One region of the Paenibacillus sp. FSL H7-0357 genome, then DNA from elsewhere that is predicted to be linked to it. Evidence: riboswitches for the same ligand, from Rfam matches in the RefSeq annotation. Region 1 holds a riboswitch; each other region holds the start of a gene.
The links. A riboswitch is a leader RNA that binds a small molecule or an ion and turns the genes downstream of it on or off. The one in region 1 is predicted to bind cobalamin.

Region 1 (3,741 bases):
TTAATGCCCGACACATAGCTGCCATAGGAGGACTCCGTAATCTCCAGCGGAATATTTCCGGATGCCGTAAGCTTCTTCAATGCCGCCAGCGCGTTGGATGCTTGCAGCGCTCCCTCAGCGACCGGCCCCTCAGGTCCTTCAACCGACAGGTGGACTGGTACATTCTTGGAGATTACCTTTACAGCTTGCGAATATTTAGCGATAGTTGGTGCATTGTCCGTAACATAGCCGGTTACGGTTAGCGTATAGTCTCCTGCCGGAACACCTTCGGCAAAGACCGCTTTGCCGTCTTCACCGGTTGTTGCCTTCCGGTCTCCGACCGCCACCTCCACACCAGATGCACTTGAGGTTACAGGACTCGAAATATTTGTGGCGTTGTCCCATACCCATTTTATCTGGGTAACCGTAACTGAGAAAGGCTCCTCCTCACCTGGCTGCGACGCGGACAGCGTCAGCGAATTCACCAGCTGCGTATCATTGCCCGCATAATAAACGAGGACCCTGTCAGCTTCCTTAAGTTTAAAGTCCTTCATTCCTACATCGGGATCAATCCATGCCCCATCCCGGGATACAGCGTATTTCCAGCCATCCCAGCCGCCGTAGATTCCGGCTTGGATACCGCCGATTCCCGTTACATAGCTGCCCGATTCATTCTTAATCGGAAGGCCCTTCTGGGCTGCCACTTTCTCCAGCACCTCGAGGACATTGCCTGCGTATGCCATCCCTTCTCCCAGCGTGTTCTGCGGCCCTTCAATTACAAGGGGCACATACACTAACGGATTCGGAACCGCAGGCTTAGTGAAGTCATACAGCTTGCCGTTTCCGCCCCCGCTGTACAGGGTGTAGGCCACCAGCGCCTGCAGCCCCTGCTCTGTAGCAAATGCATTTACATTTCCGCCCTGATTATGGGCAAACCCGCCGCCCTCTACGCTGAAGCTGAGCAGTCTGCTTATCAGGTCTGCTTCACCCTTGGTAAATTCTGCTCCTTCCGGGTCTACCCCGAAGGAGGCAAGGCCGATAATGACCTGTGCCGCGCTTTCGCTGCTGCCTCCAAAGCCGCCGTTGCTGTCCTGCGCAGCGGACAGCCAGGCTACTGCTTTTTGCCCGGCAGTTGCAACCAGAGGATCACTCTTATGCGCAGCAAGAGCCGTCAAAGCCATCGCCGTCATATCCGGCTCGCTCGCCCCGGAAGTCAAGGCGAACCCGCCGTCCGCATTTTGCTTGGACAGGATCTCGCTCAGCAGCGCCGCTTTGCTCCATTTGGCATCCGCCCCAATGGTATAATTGCCGGAATCCAGTGCCAGCAGCGCATAGACCGGATTGTTCAGCGTCTGGCCGCTCATTTTGTCACTGTTATAGATACGCTCAACCAGATTAAAACCCGGTTCAGAGCCGTTTCCGGCAAAGTTCGCCGGATCAGCCCCCACGGCTTGTACCGCGAGCACAATCCGTGCATAATCAGTGACTGCGGCAAAGCTGCCGCTGGCCGTCCGAACTTTTTGCTCCAGCAGCCGGACATAACTTTCCGGTACTTTGTAGCCCGCCTGTGCGAGGCCAACCGCCTGCCATTCTGACGTCACACCGCTGCTGAGCATATACTCGGCAGCCGCATAGGTCGCTCCGGCAACGGTAATCTGCTGCTTCGCTGTTAATGCAGCCGCAGCCGGCTCTGCGCCAGATTCGTCTGCTGCATATACAGCAGCCGTAACACTTTCCGTTCCCCCGGACGCGGTAGCGGAGACCGCCCCGGCAAACACTTGTCCTGAAGGAACAAGCGCTGTGCCCAGAATCGAAATAACCAGCAATAAAGCCAGGCCAAGCATAAAGGACTTGGCAGAGAGAAGAGTCTTCATCGTTAACCTCTTTCCGTGAATAAAATAGTTGAAGCAGCGGACAACAAGAAGAAACGGCTGTGCTGTCCCTTTCAAAAGGACGGGGCCGTTTCTGCGAGAGAGAAGGAACACGTACAGCAACCGGCTTATTCCTCATCCTCATCCCTCAAAAAAACCGCCCCTGTTAAGGGCGGCCTCGGAAGAATACAAATGAAGCACGGCGGTGCTCAAGCTCCGCCACCACATCCATTTGTAATGTTCCGCATTCTTACCCCACGAAGAATAGAAACGTTCAAGAAAAAGGCAGGTCTCCTGGCTTATGCTTCACCGCTTCCCTCCGCCTTCCCGTCCTTGCTTCACAGGACAGTGGCACCCTTAAGAGTCGCTCCGCATTTACAGTGGCGGGACCGCGCCGGACTTGCACCGGCCTTCCCTTTTAAGCAAATTCTATGGATAGAATCTGCACCCTTTTCACTAGACTATCAAATTTTAATATTCATAATCATATCCACTATTTCCTTGTATGTCTATAGAAAAGCTGTCCAATGCCGCCCGTTGTCGGCTGATCCCTTTTCGTAAGCATCAAACACACTCTTCGTTGCTCCCAACCTGTCTGCACGCAGTTCATCATTAGTAGCGGAAAAAATGCCCGCTAAGTTTTAGCTACTCCCACATTAATAAGGATTAGGCGGATTTACACCCGCTATTATTTCGCAAAACGCCTCATCTGGCTCAACCGGATAATTTAGCGGTAATATTTCGTCTTATACAACTTATTCTCAATCTATAGTCCACATTAGAGGGAAATTTCCCCTTTACTGGGTATGATCCGCAATAACCAACACCGGGGCTCAGTGTAAAGAAAAAAATCCTGAATGCGCATCTACCCTGCTCTTTCCGGGCAAAACATGCGGTTCAGGATTTTTGTCTATTTATATCGCTTTACTCAGCAGCATCGGTTGCTGTTCCGCCATCATCCGAAGGCGTTGCAGTCGCAGTTGCAGTAGGCTGGGCACTCGGTGTAGGGGCTGCCGTAAGTGCTGGATCCGACTGCAGAGTCAGCTTGTAATCGCCCGCGATGATCATGTTGCCCTCGGCCAGCTTAGCCCCCGGTTCCAGATCCACAGTGACTTGGTACGAAGCCCCCCCGGTCACGCCCGGCGAAGGCGCGGATGACACAGCCGGGGACGCACCGGCTTCCGTTCCGGTGTCCGCGTTCCCTGTCGCGCCGACTTCTGTTCCGGCGTTCGCGTTACCCGTCGCGTCGACTTCTGTTCCGGCGTTCGCGTTACCCGTCGCGCCGGCTTCTGCTCCAGCGTTCGCGTTCCCTGTCGCGCCGACTTCTGTTCCGGCGTTCGCGGTCCCCGTCGCGTCGACTTCCGTTCCGGCATCCGCGTTCCCTGTCGCGCCGGCTTCTGCTCCGGCTGACGCATCCGGCGTTGCCGTTCCACTGCCGCCGTTCAAGCCGGCGGCTCCCGCATCCGGCGACGGAGCGAGGCATCGGCTCGACGTCGCCGTGACCTTGTAAACCTCCGGATCCCCACCGGAGGCTGCTACACTGATCTCCGCCGGAGTAAAGGCGGTGCATTCTTCAGCGTCAGCAAAGGTGAACACCAGCCTGCTGCCCGTGCCTTCTCCGCTGCCGCTAAGATACACGGCAGCAGGCGGCTGGCCGCCGTCCGGTGCTGGGCTGCCCTCCGGCAGAGCCGTGTCCGGGCTGTCCGGCCGCAGCAGGCTGATGGCGATAATGACGCCAATCAGTACGATCCCCAGAATGGAGCCGGAGATCAGGAGTTGAAATCGGCTGCGGCTAACCCACCGCGCCAGCGGCGAAGCCAGCTGGGAGCGGGCTTCGTTATATACATTTTGCAGAGCAGGCCCGGCAGCGGAGACATAGCTTTTGCGGAAG
Region 2 (3,741 bases), 580 kb from region 1:
ACCCGGTTAAGGTCGATTCTTTTATAGAGGAAGTGGGCGTTAAAGATCTTGAACTGTATCCCGTAAAGCAACTTATAGAAGAGAAAAAGAAAAAACTTGAGACTAAATAATCAGATGAACATAATTCCTTTAATCAGAAACTGCAACAAAAAAGCGCAGCCTCCGAAATCCGGAAAACCGCGCCATGATTGAGTTGTTAAGGATGCTGGTGAAGGGAATTGAACCCCCGGCCTACGCATTACGAGTGCGTTGCTCTACCCCTGAGCTACACCAGCTTAAAGCATTTTTTCTGTCAAACAAAAAATATTATACAACTTCCAGCCAAAAACGCAACATTTTTTTACAACATCTGGGCTTCAATTCTCCTCCAGCTTGCGTTCAACGGACTGCAGCTTGCTGCGGCTTGTAGACGGCTTGTCGCGGCGGTCATCAATCTTCAGCGACGTGGATACCCGCTGCGCCCCGGCAGCGAAAGGTGACTCATGCAGCGCTTCTACGGCAGCGAGAATCCGCGGGATCGGCCCTTCGATAATCGTCCCCATGGATGTAAGCTCATAAGTGATCCCTTCCACTCCCCTGAGCACACGCTGCATATCGGCCACATAGCTGCTAAGGCTAGTGCTGCCTGTGCCGATCGGAATTACGGTTACTTCGCCAATAGCCATCCTGAATCCCTCCTTAATATGCTGTAAAGCAAAACCCTTTATGGAAACTTCCTCGTGGTAACTCATTCCGGACTATAAACCTGAAACTCCTGATATATGTCTCCGGCCTGTTCTTATTGTAGCAACTCCGCCGCACACCCACAAATCGCCGTGAAGATTGTTGCTCCATTTAACACCCTCCGTAACCTTCGCCTCCCCATATTTCTCCGTTAGGCACTCCAGTGTCACGCTCACTATATTTATGGATTCTTTGTGGCATCTTTTAAGACAATTTATGACTTTATCCAGACACTTTTTGCACCCAACTTGTGGATTACCTGTGGACTAACTGTGGATCATTTGTGAGTAAAACCGCAGAACCCGCTCCCCGCGCGGAGTTTCAAAAAATGGTTTACAAACACAACATATTGGGTTATTTTTATCTAACGACAACAAAATATAGTGGAAACAGGTGTTTCGCTCTTTCATAGGGAGCTGAAGCTTAATAGGGAAACGCGGTGCAAATCCGCTGTGGTCCCGCCACTGTAACCGGATGCCTGCAGGCTCTCTGAAGCCCGCGAAGCAGCGTCTACCGGCAATAGCCACTGAGGGGCGGTAAAGCTCTCGGGAAGGCGCCGGAAGATTCACCGGAAGCCAGGAGACCTGCCTGTTTCGCCGACACCATCATTCATGCCTGCGAGGACCAGGTGAGGTGTCCGCAATGCGGCCTGCACAAGCAGACATAGCCTTCCCGTGTTTTAAGGAGCCAAGGCTGCCGATACCTGAAGGCGATAAACCGTTATCGCCCTCAGGTATCGGCTTCTGCGGAATATATAAGAACAGGACAGAGATTACCCCTGTCCCCTGCTTGTATGTTCATCAAGACAACCGGCAAATATCCTTGTAAGGATATTTCGTACGCATTCGGGCATTTTCCGCCTCCTCGGCGGGAGATGCTTTTTTACTGCTATCAGGAAGTATATACTTCGTTCTTACTATACCGAGGGGAGAGAGCTAGACAATGACGCTGCTGGAGAAACGGTACAACGGTGGACAAGCTGCACAGGAAGTTCTTTTGGAGGAAGTTATTCATTTGGGACGGGATATTATCGACAGCCGGGATTTGGATCTGCTGCGCGAGAATGCCAATTTGAACGGAGAAAGCTTCTCCGGCAAAATGAGCAAATTCGGCAGTGAATATTCCAAGTGGTATGCCCGCAACTTCACGATGCCGCCACAGCTCGTGCAGGCTATTCAGGATAATGTCGTGTATGTCCACGATCTGGATCAATACGCCATCGGAACGACCAACTGCATCTTCATCCCGTTTGAGCGCCTTCTCCGCGAAGGCTTCAATACCGGCAACGGCAGTGTCCGTCCTCCGAACTCGATTATGACCGCAATGTCGCTGGTGGCGATTATTTTCCAATCCCAGCAAAATGCCCAGTACGGCGGCGTATCCGCCAATAAACTGGATTACGATCTTGCCCCGTATGTGACCAAATCCTTCGCCAAGCTGTTCCGAAAGGGACTGGAATACTTTGAAGAAGGCCAAGCCGGTGATCACCTCGGCGAAATCACGATGAGCCGCAGCGATCTGGCGGAGCAGTACCCGCGCGCCTTCCGCTTTGCGCAGAAAGAGACCGAAAGCGAAACACTACAGGCAGCAGAGAGTATGATACATAATCTCAATACGATGTCCAGCCGTTCCGGCGGACAGATTCCTTTTACCAGCATCAACTATGGCACCTGCATCTCCCCCGAAGGCCAGCTTGTGATCAGCTCCCTGCTGACCGCTACCATGAACGGCCTCGGCAGCGGAGAAACACCGGTGTTTCCGATCCAAATCTTCAAATGCAAGCAAGGCGTCAACCAGCAGCAGGGCGATCCGAACTATGAGCTGTTCCTTAAAGCAGCCGAATGTTCCGCACGCAGACTGTATCCTAACTTTGCCAATCTGGATGCTCCGCTCAACATGCAGTACTATGATCCGGCTGACCCGGACACTGAATTTGCTACGATGGGCTGCCGCACCCGGGTACTGGGCGACCGTTTCGGACGCAATCACTGCTCCGGCAAAGGCAATCTGTCCTTCAACACCCTGAATCTGGTCCGTCTGGGCCTCGCTCACGGCACTGTGACAGGCCGCCGTCTTGCTCCCGACGAGGAAGGCTTCTACGACGACCTGAATCATTATATGGATATTGCACTGGAAGGCCTGCTGCACCGTTTCCGGATTCAGGCGGCCCAGAAAGCCAAAGCTTCCGATTTCATGATGCGCGAAGGCGTCTGGGAAGGCGGCGAACAGCTTGCTTCTGAGGACAGCGTAGGCGAGCTGCTGAAGCACGGCAGTCTGTCGCTCGGCTTCATCGGTATGGCGGAGTGCATGAAAGCCATGTACGGCAAACATCATGGTGAGGACATGGAAGTCCATGCCAAAGCGCTCGCCGTTGTCCGCCATATGCGCGAGTACTGCGACCGCAAGAGCGAAGAACTTGATCTTAACATCACGCTGTTTGCAACACCTGCCGAAGGCTTGTCCGGCAAATTCACCAAGGTGGACCACAAGGTGCTTGGCTCTATTCCCGGCGTAACCGACCGCGAATATTATACGAACTCCTTCCACATTCCAGTGTATTACGAGCTCAGTGCGGCCAAGAAGATTAGCCTTGAGGCCCCTTTCCATGAATACTGCAACGCCGGAGCCATTTCCTATGTGGAACTGAACGGCAATGCCCGCAGCAACCCGGCAGCTTTTGTCAAAATCATCCGCTACGCGCTGGAGCAGGAAATCAGCTATTTCAGCATTAACCACCCGATTGACCGCTGCTCCGGCTGCGGCTATGAAGGGGTTATCGGCACGAACTGCCCTTCCTGCGGCGCACATGAGCATGATACCCATATCCGCCGCCTGCGCCGGGTAACCGGATATTTGACCGGCGACTACCAGACCCGCTTCAACGCCGCCAAGCAGGCCGAAGTAAGAGACCGCATCAAGCATCTATGAATATTTGCGGCTACTACCCGGAATCAATTAATGAGGGAGAGGGCATGCGGGCCGTCCTCTTCCTCAGCGGCTGCCGCCACCGCTGCCCGG
Region 3 (3,741 bases), 3.3 Mb from region 1:
TGTACATGGAAGCTTACTCGAGTGTCGTCTACGTATTGATTGCTGTGGGAGTTGTTGTGGGTGGTGTGCTCTATTTCCGCAAACGCCAGTCCGGTAGAAAACCGGTAGATACCACAGATTAATTAAATTCACAGGTTTCGCAGAACTATTTAAAGCCTCGCATAGGGTGAGGTCAACAAAAAGGAGGGGATCAATATGGAGCTGCTGACTATCATGAAAGCCATCATTCTGGGAATTGTAGAAGGATTAACTGAATTTGCTCCGGTATCCTCGACCGGCCATATGGTAATCGTGGATGATATGTGGCTGAAATCCCAGGAATTTCTCGGAAAATATGCGGCGAACACGTTCAAAGTAGTCATCCAGCTGGGTTCGATCCTGGCGGTAGTGATCATTTTCCGCAACCGGTTCATCGACCTGCTGGGTCTCAAGCGGTTTAGCCGCAAGGAGCTGACGGCGGTGCCGGAAGGACAACCTCCGGTGGAGACGGAAGGCCGGCTGAAGCTGGCGCAGGTCATTGTAGGACTTATCCCTGCAGGAATCCTCGGTTTTCTGTTCGAGGATTACATCGATGAGCATTTATTCTCGACGTCGACGGTGTTGATCGGTCTGGTCATTGGTGCAATATTCATGATTTTTGCCGACCGGTTCGCCCCCAAAAAAATCAAGACAGAGAGTGTTGACCAAATTACATATAGACAGGCGCTATCGGTAGGTTTGATCCAATGCTTGTCGCTCTGGCCCGGCTTTTCACGCTCCGGATCGACCATCTCAGGTGGTGTGCTGCTGGGTATGAGCCACCGTGCGGCTGCCGATTTTACCTTTATTATGGCGGTGCCGATTATGGCGGGTGCGAGTCTGATTTCACTGGTCAAGAACTGGCAGTATTTTACGATAGATGCCCTGCCGTTTTTTATTGCCGGGTTCATTAGTGCCTTCCTGTTCGCGCTGCTCTCTATGAAGTTTTTCCTGAAGCTGATCAACCGGATCAAGCTCATGCCGTTTGCGATTTACCGTCTCGTTCTTGCCGGGGTAGTCTACCTCGTCTGGTTCTAAAAGATAGGCTGAAACAGTCCGTTAACTGCTATCATTTATCGAAAAGGAACCGGGAGTACCTCCTTGCTAAGGACGGTGCAGCCGGTTCTTTTTGCTGTATACCAAACGTTCTGCCGAAGCTGCTTCTTGAAGAGAGGCTGTGAGGGAATGTGCGGCAGAATCGCCGCAAAATGAGCCTGCACGGCGCCAGCTATAGGGAATGTGTATAACGGGAATACCCATAAATCTGTTGCGGATAAGGTATCGGATTCAGTATGATGGCATCAGATTACGGGATGAATACAATTTGCAAATATCGGAGACAGGCGCCAGCCGGAGTATCAGAAAGGCCCGGAGGCTTAATAGGGAAATTCGGTGACAAGCCGATGCGGTCCCGCCACTGTAACGGAAGAGTTCATAGCAGCCCATGTCACTGGCCATCTCTACTTCGCCGGGAAGACTTGCTGATGGATGCCGACGCCGCTAGCCAGGAGACCTGCCTGTCTCAACAGCACTGCAGTACCTACGGAAGATAGGGAGGTGTTAAGACGTTACCCATTGGCAGCCCATGGGCGTCTTTCCCTGCGGACTGGTTAGGGGAAGACGCTCTTTATTATCGATACCGACTGAGATCATTAACTAAAGCTTAAGGCATTTACTATAGACAAGGGAGTGACTGTAATGACAAACAACATCAAGACGAGCAGCCTCGGTTATCCGAGAATCGGAAAGAACCGGGAGTGGAAAAAGACGCTGGAGGCTTACTGGAGCGGCAAAATCAATGAAGAAGCCTTCCGCGCGGAAATGGCCGGGATTCAGCTTCAGCACCTCAAGACACAGCAGCAGGCCGGGATCGCACTGATTCCTGTCAATGATTTCACCTTTTATGACCATGTGCTGGATACCGCTGCTATGTTTGGCATTGTTCCTCCGCGATATGCCTACGATGGCGGAGACATTCCGCTCGATCTGTACTTCGCCATGGCGCGCGGCAATTCGGCCGCCCCTGCCTGCGAGATGACCAAATGGTTCAATACGAATTACCATTATATCGTGCCGGAAATCGGCGGGCAGACTCCCCGCCTGATTGAGAACAAACCGCTCGCTGCCTACCGTTTCGCCAAAGAGCAGGCGGGTATTGAAGGCAAGCCGGTTATAGTCGGACTCTATACCTTCCTGAAGCTCTCCAAGGGGTTCGCTGCCGATCAAATTGCAGAGGTTGCTGCCCGTTTCCTGCCGGTGTATGTGCAGCTGCTGCAGGAGCTGCAGCAGGAAGGCGTGGCTTGGGTACAGATCGACGAACCGGCTATCGTAACCGGCTTAACCGCGGAAGAAGTTGAACTGCTGGGAACTATCTACAGAGAGATCGCTGCAGCAGTGCCCGGACTTCATGTCTTGCTGCAGACTTACTTTGAAGCCGCAGAGCCGCTGGAAGCGCTGCTGGAGTTGCCTGTGCAGGGTATCGGACTGGACTTTGTCCATGACGGCGGGGCTAATCTGGCCTCGATCCGGCGTCTGGGCTGGCCAGAGGACAAATGGCTGGGAGCGGGCATTATCGACGGGCGCAATATTTGGCGCTCCGATCTGGATGCCAAGCTTGAGCTGGTCCGTGCGCTGAAGTCCCATGTGCCGGACGAACGGCTGATCCTCCAGCCATCCTCCAGTCTGCTGCATGTGCCGGTAACTGTTCAAGGCGAGGACAAGTTAAAGCCTGCGGTACGGCAGGCGTTGGCCTTCGCCGATGAGAAGCTGGCGGAGCTGAGTCTGATTGCAGCAGCGGCGGGCGAGGATGGGCAGGTCTATGCCGCAGCGCTCGCTGAGAGCCGCGAGGCGCTGAAAGTGTTCCGCGCCCTGCCGGAACGCGGGCGCCAGGATGTGGCTGAGCAGGTGAGCAGCCTGGATAAGCTGCCGGACAGCCGCAGCTTGCCTTTCGCGGAACGCGTGAAGGTGCAGCAGCAGAAGTGGCAGCTGCCGCTGCTGCCGACAACGACGATCGGCAGCTTCCCGCAGACGCCTGAAGTGCGCCAGGCCCGGCTCAAATGGCGCAAGGGTGTCTGGAATCAGGAGCGCTATGACGGATTTATCCGCCAGCAAATTGCAGATGCGATTACTTTTCAAGAGGAGCTCGGGCTGGATGTGCTCGTGCACGGTGAATTTGAGCGGACGGATATGGTTGAATTCTTCGGCGAGAAGCTGGCAGGGTACCTCTTTACTAAAGGGGGCTGGGTCCAATCCTACGGTTCACGTTGTGTGAAGCCGCCGGTCATTTATGCCGATGTTGCGTTTACCGGCCCTATGACCGTGAAGGAAAGTCTGTACGCCCAGTCGCTCACCAGTCTTCCGGTAAAAGGGATGCTGACCGGTCCGGTGACCATTCTGAACTGGTCGTTTGTCCGTGATGATCTCAGCCGTGAAGAGGTGGCTAACCAGATCGCCCTTGCCCTGCGGTATGAGGTTCAGGCGCTTGAGGAAGCGGGAATCGAGATGATTCAGGTGGATGAACCGGCGATCCGTGAAGGCCTGCCGTTAAAGGCTGAAGATCATGAGCATTATTTGAACTGGGCGGTAAGATCTTTCCGTATCGCTACCAACTCTGTGAAGGCGACCACGCAGATCCATACGCATATGTGCTACAGTGAGTTCAATGACATGATCGGATCGATCTCGGCGATGGATGCCGATGTAATCTCCATCGAGACCTCGCGC
Region 4 (3,741 bases), 1.1 Mb from region 1:
TTCGAAGGCCGCGAGATTCCGGAAGTCTCGGCCTCAGCTTCCATTACGGCGGAGGGTGTAATTCATGTCAGCCTGTGCAACCTGAATCATGCTGCTGCAGCATCGCTTCCGCTGGAGCTGCGCGGACTTGCCGGGAAAGAGGTTGAAATTACAGGAACGACGCTGGCCGGAACAGCAATTGATGCCCACAATACATTCAGCCAGCCGGAGGCAGTGACGCCACAGCCGTTTACCGGCTTTAAGCTGGAAGGCGGCAAGCTTAACGTTGAGCTGCCTCCGATGTCGGTGACCGTGCTGGAAATTACCCCGAAGGCTTAAGGGAGCATCCGTTATGAGCACTTTATCAACCTGCAAGGGCTGCCGGGAAGAGTATAAGGTGACGGATGCCCAGATTGCCCGGATTCTGGCTTCATCAATGTTCACCCCGGACAACACCGCTTCAGATGAAGTATACAGGGAGCGGGTTGCCCTTTGCTCAGCTTGTCCGAAGCTCCAGGATGGCGTAACATGCACAGCCTGCGGCTGTATCATTCCGGTAGTGGCCAAGCTGAAGGAGCGCGGCTGCCCGTTGCCGGGCGGCGGTTTGTGGAGTCCGGTCACGGAGTAGCGTTCCGCCAAGCCGTTGGAGAGCCTTTGTCACAGAGGAAGCATCATCGGCTGTGAATACCGGAAAGAACCCCGTGGAGTCCCAGGCATACTGAAATTTTAAACGCCCTCATCACTCGTGGATACAATACCGCGAGGGATGGGGGCGTTTATGTGAGAAGAGAAGAATATATGTGCGGACTTTACAGTGAAGGCGTCGCTTGGCTAGGAATCTGTCCCATTCCCATTGTCAGTACCTGCTGCTGCATCCCTTTTATCCGCGTCAGCACCATTGAATCCATCGGTATAGAACAGCTCTACGACCAGATCCTCGTTGTAATTGCCGAAGCCTTTGCCGAATAAGGTGAGCCCGCCGATATGTTCGGCATCCTCTTCCACCGAGAGCCTGAAGGTCCACTGCTTGTTGCGGATTGCAACCTGCTCCAGCGTAATGTCTGAGAGTTTTAAGCCGTCCATATAGGTTCCTTTTGGGGTAATGCGCAGCTGCTTGAGCAGGCCGTATTGATTGGTGTACGCCGGCCACCAGGCAGGGGTATATTTCCCCGGGCTGTCTCCGTAATCGCCTGGGCTAGTCCAATACCCGAGCTTCTGGCCATTTAGCGTGAACGCAATATCCGAAGGCCAATTATTATTGGTTGACGGTGCTTCGGAGGCAATCTCCATCGTAATGATGAGCTCCTCCGGCTGCTGGCTGGACAACAGGAAGTTGGGTATTTTGTATTCGACATAACCTTTGCCAAACCAGAGAATTCCGGCATTCATCCGCTCCATATCCCAGAAATAACGGGGATCGTCGAAGCTGCCGATGATATGCTCGGTAGTGGCCAGTCCGCAGGTTGGCTCTATCTCAAAGTCGGAATAATGTCCGACCGGTATTTCTTTCCGGTGACCCTTGCGCTCTGCTTTGGCCTGGAGTGGGAAGATAATCTCCACCCCTTCAGCGGCAAGAGAACAAATCTTCTGCAGTCCGCTTCGTCCGGGGGCCATATGGGTGCGGATCAGTCCGGCCGTTTCCAGCTTACGCACATGCATTGTCATAATGGCGCTGCTCAGCTTGACCGCTCCCGCCAATTCCTTTACGTTCATGGGCTGAACAGCAAGCAGCTGCAGCATTCGCAGACGTACAGCGCTTGAGAGCGCCTCGTACACCGGCAGGGAATCTTCGGTAAGATCAAGTTTCATTTTCTGGGTACGCCTCCGGATTCAAGTTATATAGTTAATAATTATATTACTTAAATGGCTTTCTTACAACCCGTAGGGTTCACCGGATGGTGTGCTGGAGAACTTTGCCGCTCCACTTTTATCACAGACACCACCCGGCGAAGTCCACTATAATTGACAGGATAAATTAGCGATAAGACAAGGTGCCCTTGTAACTACAAGGGGTAACAGGGAATCGGGTGCAAATCCCGAGCGGTCCCGCCACTGTAAGGAAGAGCTGAACTTCAGCATGTCACTCGGCAAACAGCCGGGGAAGACGAAGGAAGGCGTTATGATTCCGAGCCAGGAGACCTACCTTGTTTGCGCGCACCACGACTCTACGCGGATAGGAGCGGTGTACGAATTGGTTAAAGAGATGAAGGCATGCAGTTTTGGAGACGGTGGATTTTGAAGATTTGGTGCAGAGCAAGTGCCAGCTTCAGCTCTCCCACATTACAATTCTGCGAATTCTCCGCGCTGTTGCAGCGGGACCACCATCTCTTACATATCTGATGACGTACATAGCACTCCCACCCCCCGGGGCGGGAGTTTTTGATTTGATGCGGCACAAAATGACGAATCCATGGAGGGAAAAGGATGAACAAACGCAAGTTTTGGAGTTTTGCTGCACTTATTGCCGGATTTACCGTTTATTTTTTGCTGAATGAGCCGGGCACGGCTAACGCGATGCATATTATGGAGGGGTTTCTGCCGGTAGGCTGGGCCGTATTCTGGTGGGCGGCGTTTCTGCCGTTTTTTGCCCTTGGAGTCCTTAAGCTGAAGAAAATGACCAAGGACAACCCGGAGCTGAAGCTGCTGCTTGGGCTGGCGGGTGCATTTACCTTTGTATTGTCGGCACTCAAAATGCCTTCCGTAACCGGAAGCAGCTCCCATCCTACAGGAACGGGACTTGGTGCTGTAATGCTGGGGCCGCTGCCGATGAGCGTAATCGGGTCTGTTGTACTGCTGTTTCAGGCGCTGCTGCTGGCGCACGGGGGGATAACGACACTCGGTGCGAATGCATTTTCGATGGCGGTGGCCGGTCCTTTTGCCGGGTATGCGGTCTATAAGCTGCTGATGAAGGTGAATGGACGTGAAAAGCTGGCAGTCTTTATGGCGGCGGCAGTGGCTGATCTCATGACGTATGTGGTGACCTCGGTTCAGCTTGCAGTGGCTTTTCCGGCGGCAGACGGAGGTGTGCTGGCTTCTCTGATTAAGTTCGGCGGTATTTTTGCCGTGACGCAGATTCCGCTCGCCATCAGCGAGGGGCTGCTGACCGTGCTGCTCTGGAACTGGCTGAAATCCTACAGCCCGAATGAGCTGTCGCTGCTGAAACGGCAAACCAAGGGAGGAAGTCTGTGATGAGCAACAAGTGGAAAAATGGATTGATGCTGCTGGCGGTGATTTTGCTGGTGGTGCTGCCTCTGCTGCTGGTGAACGGGGAATTCGGCGGGGCTGACGATGCCGCAGAGGGTGTAATTACAGAGATTGATCCCGGTTATGAGCCCTGGTTCAAACCGCTGACCGAGCTGCCCGGCGAAACGGAAAGCATGCTGTTCGCGCTGCAGGCGGCGATCGGGGCCGGAGTGATTGGCTATTCCATCGGCCTGCTGAAAGGCAGACAGGACCGGCGCAAGCTTAATGATCAGAAGAATTGATGCGTTATCCTACAGCAATGCGCTGAGGCAGCTGCCCGCGATGTGGAAAAGCCTGTTCGCAGCAGTCATGTTCATCCTTTCCTATGCACTTCATCCGGTCTTGCAGCTTGTGATTGCGGGCTGGATGACCGTGTGGTGTGTCCTGTACGCCAAAATCCCGCTGCGCGCCTACGGCCTGCTGTTTGGTACGGCACTTTTGTTCTTTTGTCTGAGCCTGCCGGCCCTATTGCTTGAAATTGGCCTTCCAACTGCCGGTGAGGCGGTAATATCCTTGCAG

Region 2: it holds a riboswitch for cobalamin, as region 1 does, so the genes downstream of both, H70357_RS02245 (anaerobic ribonucleoside triphosphate reductase) here and H70357_RS34175 (S-layer homology domain-containing protein) in region 1, are expected to answer to the same signal.
Region 3: it holds a riboswitch for cobalamin, as region 1 does, so the genes downstream of both, metE (5-methyltetrahydropteroyltriglutamate--homocysteine S-methyltransferase) here and H70357_RS34175 (S-layer homology domain-containing protein) in region 1, are expected to answer to the same signal.
Region 4: it holds a riboswitch for cobalamin, as region 1 does, so the genes downstream of both, H70357_RS09430 (energy-coupling factor ABC transporter permease) here and H70357_RS34175 (S-layer homology domain-containing protein) in region 1, are expected to answer to the same signal.

Annotation. Positions count from the first base shown of each region.
Region 1 is NZ_CP009241.1:1,084,758-1,088,498, reverse strand. Features, by position in the region: gene H70357_RS34175 (S-layer homology domain-containing protein) at 1-1,853, opposite strand, end outside; cobalamin riboswitch at 2,118-2,317, opposite strand; gene H70357_RS04820 (GAP1-N2 domain-containing protein) at 2,775-3,741, opposite strand, start outside.
Region 2 is NZ_CP009241.1:507,517-511,257, reverse strand. Features, by position in the region: tRNA gene H70357_RS02255 (tRNA-Thr) at 204-275, opposite strand; gene H70357_RS02250 (MTH1187 family thiamine-binding protein) at 357-665, opposite strand; cobalamin riboswitch at 1,098-1,329, shown strand; gene H70357_RS02245 (anaerobic ribonucleoside triphosphate reductase) at 1,666-3,651, shown strand; gene nrdG (anaerobic ribonucleoside-triphosphate reductase activating protein) at 3,648-3,741, shown strand, end outside.
Region 3 is NZ_CP009241.1:5,516,853-5,520,593, reverse strand. Features, by position in the region: gene H70357_RS24410 (DedA family protein) at 1-122, shown strand, start outside; gene H70357_RS24405 (undecaprenyl-diphosphate phosphatase) at 196-1,056, shown strand; cobalamin riboswitch at 1,343-1,553, shown strand; gene metE (5-methyltetrahydropteroyltriglutamate--homocysteine S-methyltransferase) at 1,717-3,741, shown strand, end outside.
Region 4 is NZ_CP009241.1:2,162,432-2,166,172, forward strand. Features, by position in the region: gene H70357_RS09415 (alpha-N-arabinofuranosidase) at 1-318, shown strand, start outside; gene H70357_RS09420 (DUF6171 family protein) at 332-607, shown strand; gene H70357_RS09425 (ArsR/SmtB family transcription factor) at 811-1,788, opposite strand; cobalamin riboswitch at 1,952-2,140, shown strand; gene H70357_RS09430 (energy-coupling factor ABC transporter permease) at 2,404-3,168, shown strand; gene H70357_RS09435 (energy-coupling factor ABC transporter substrate-binding protein) at 3,168-3,464, shown strand; gene cbiQ (cobalt ECF transporter T component CbiQ) at 3,448-3,741, shown strand, end outside.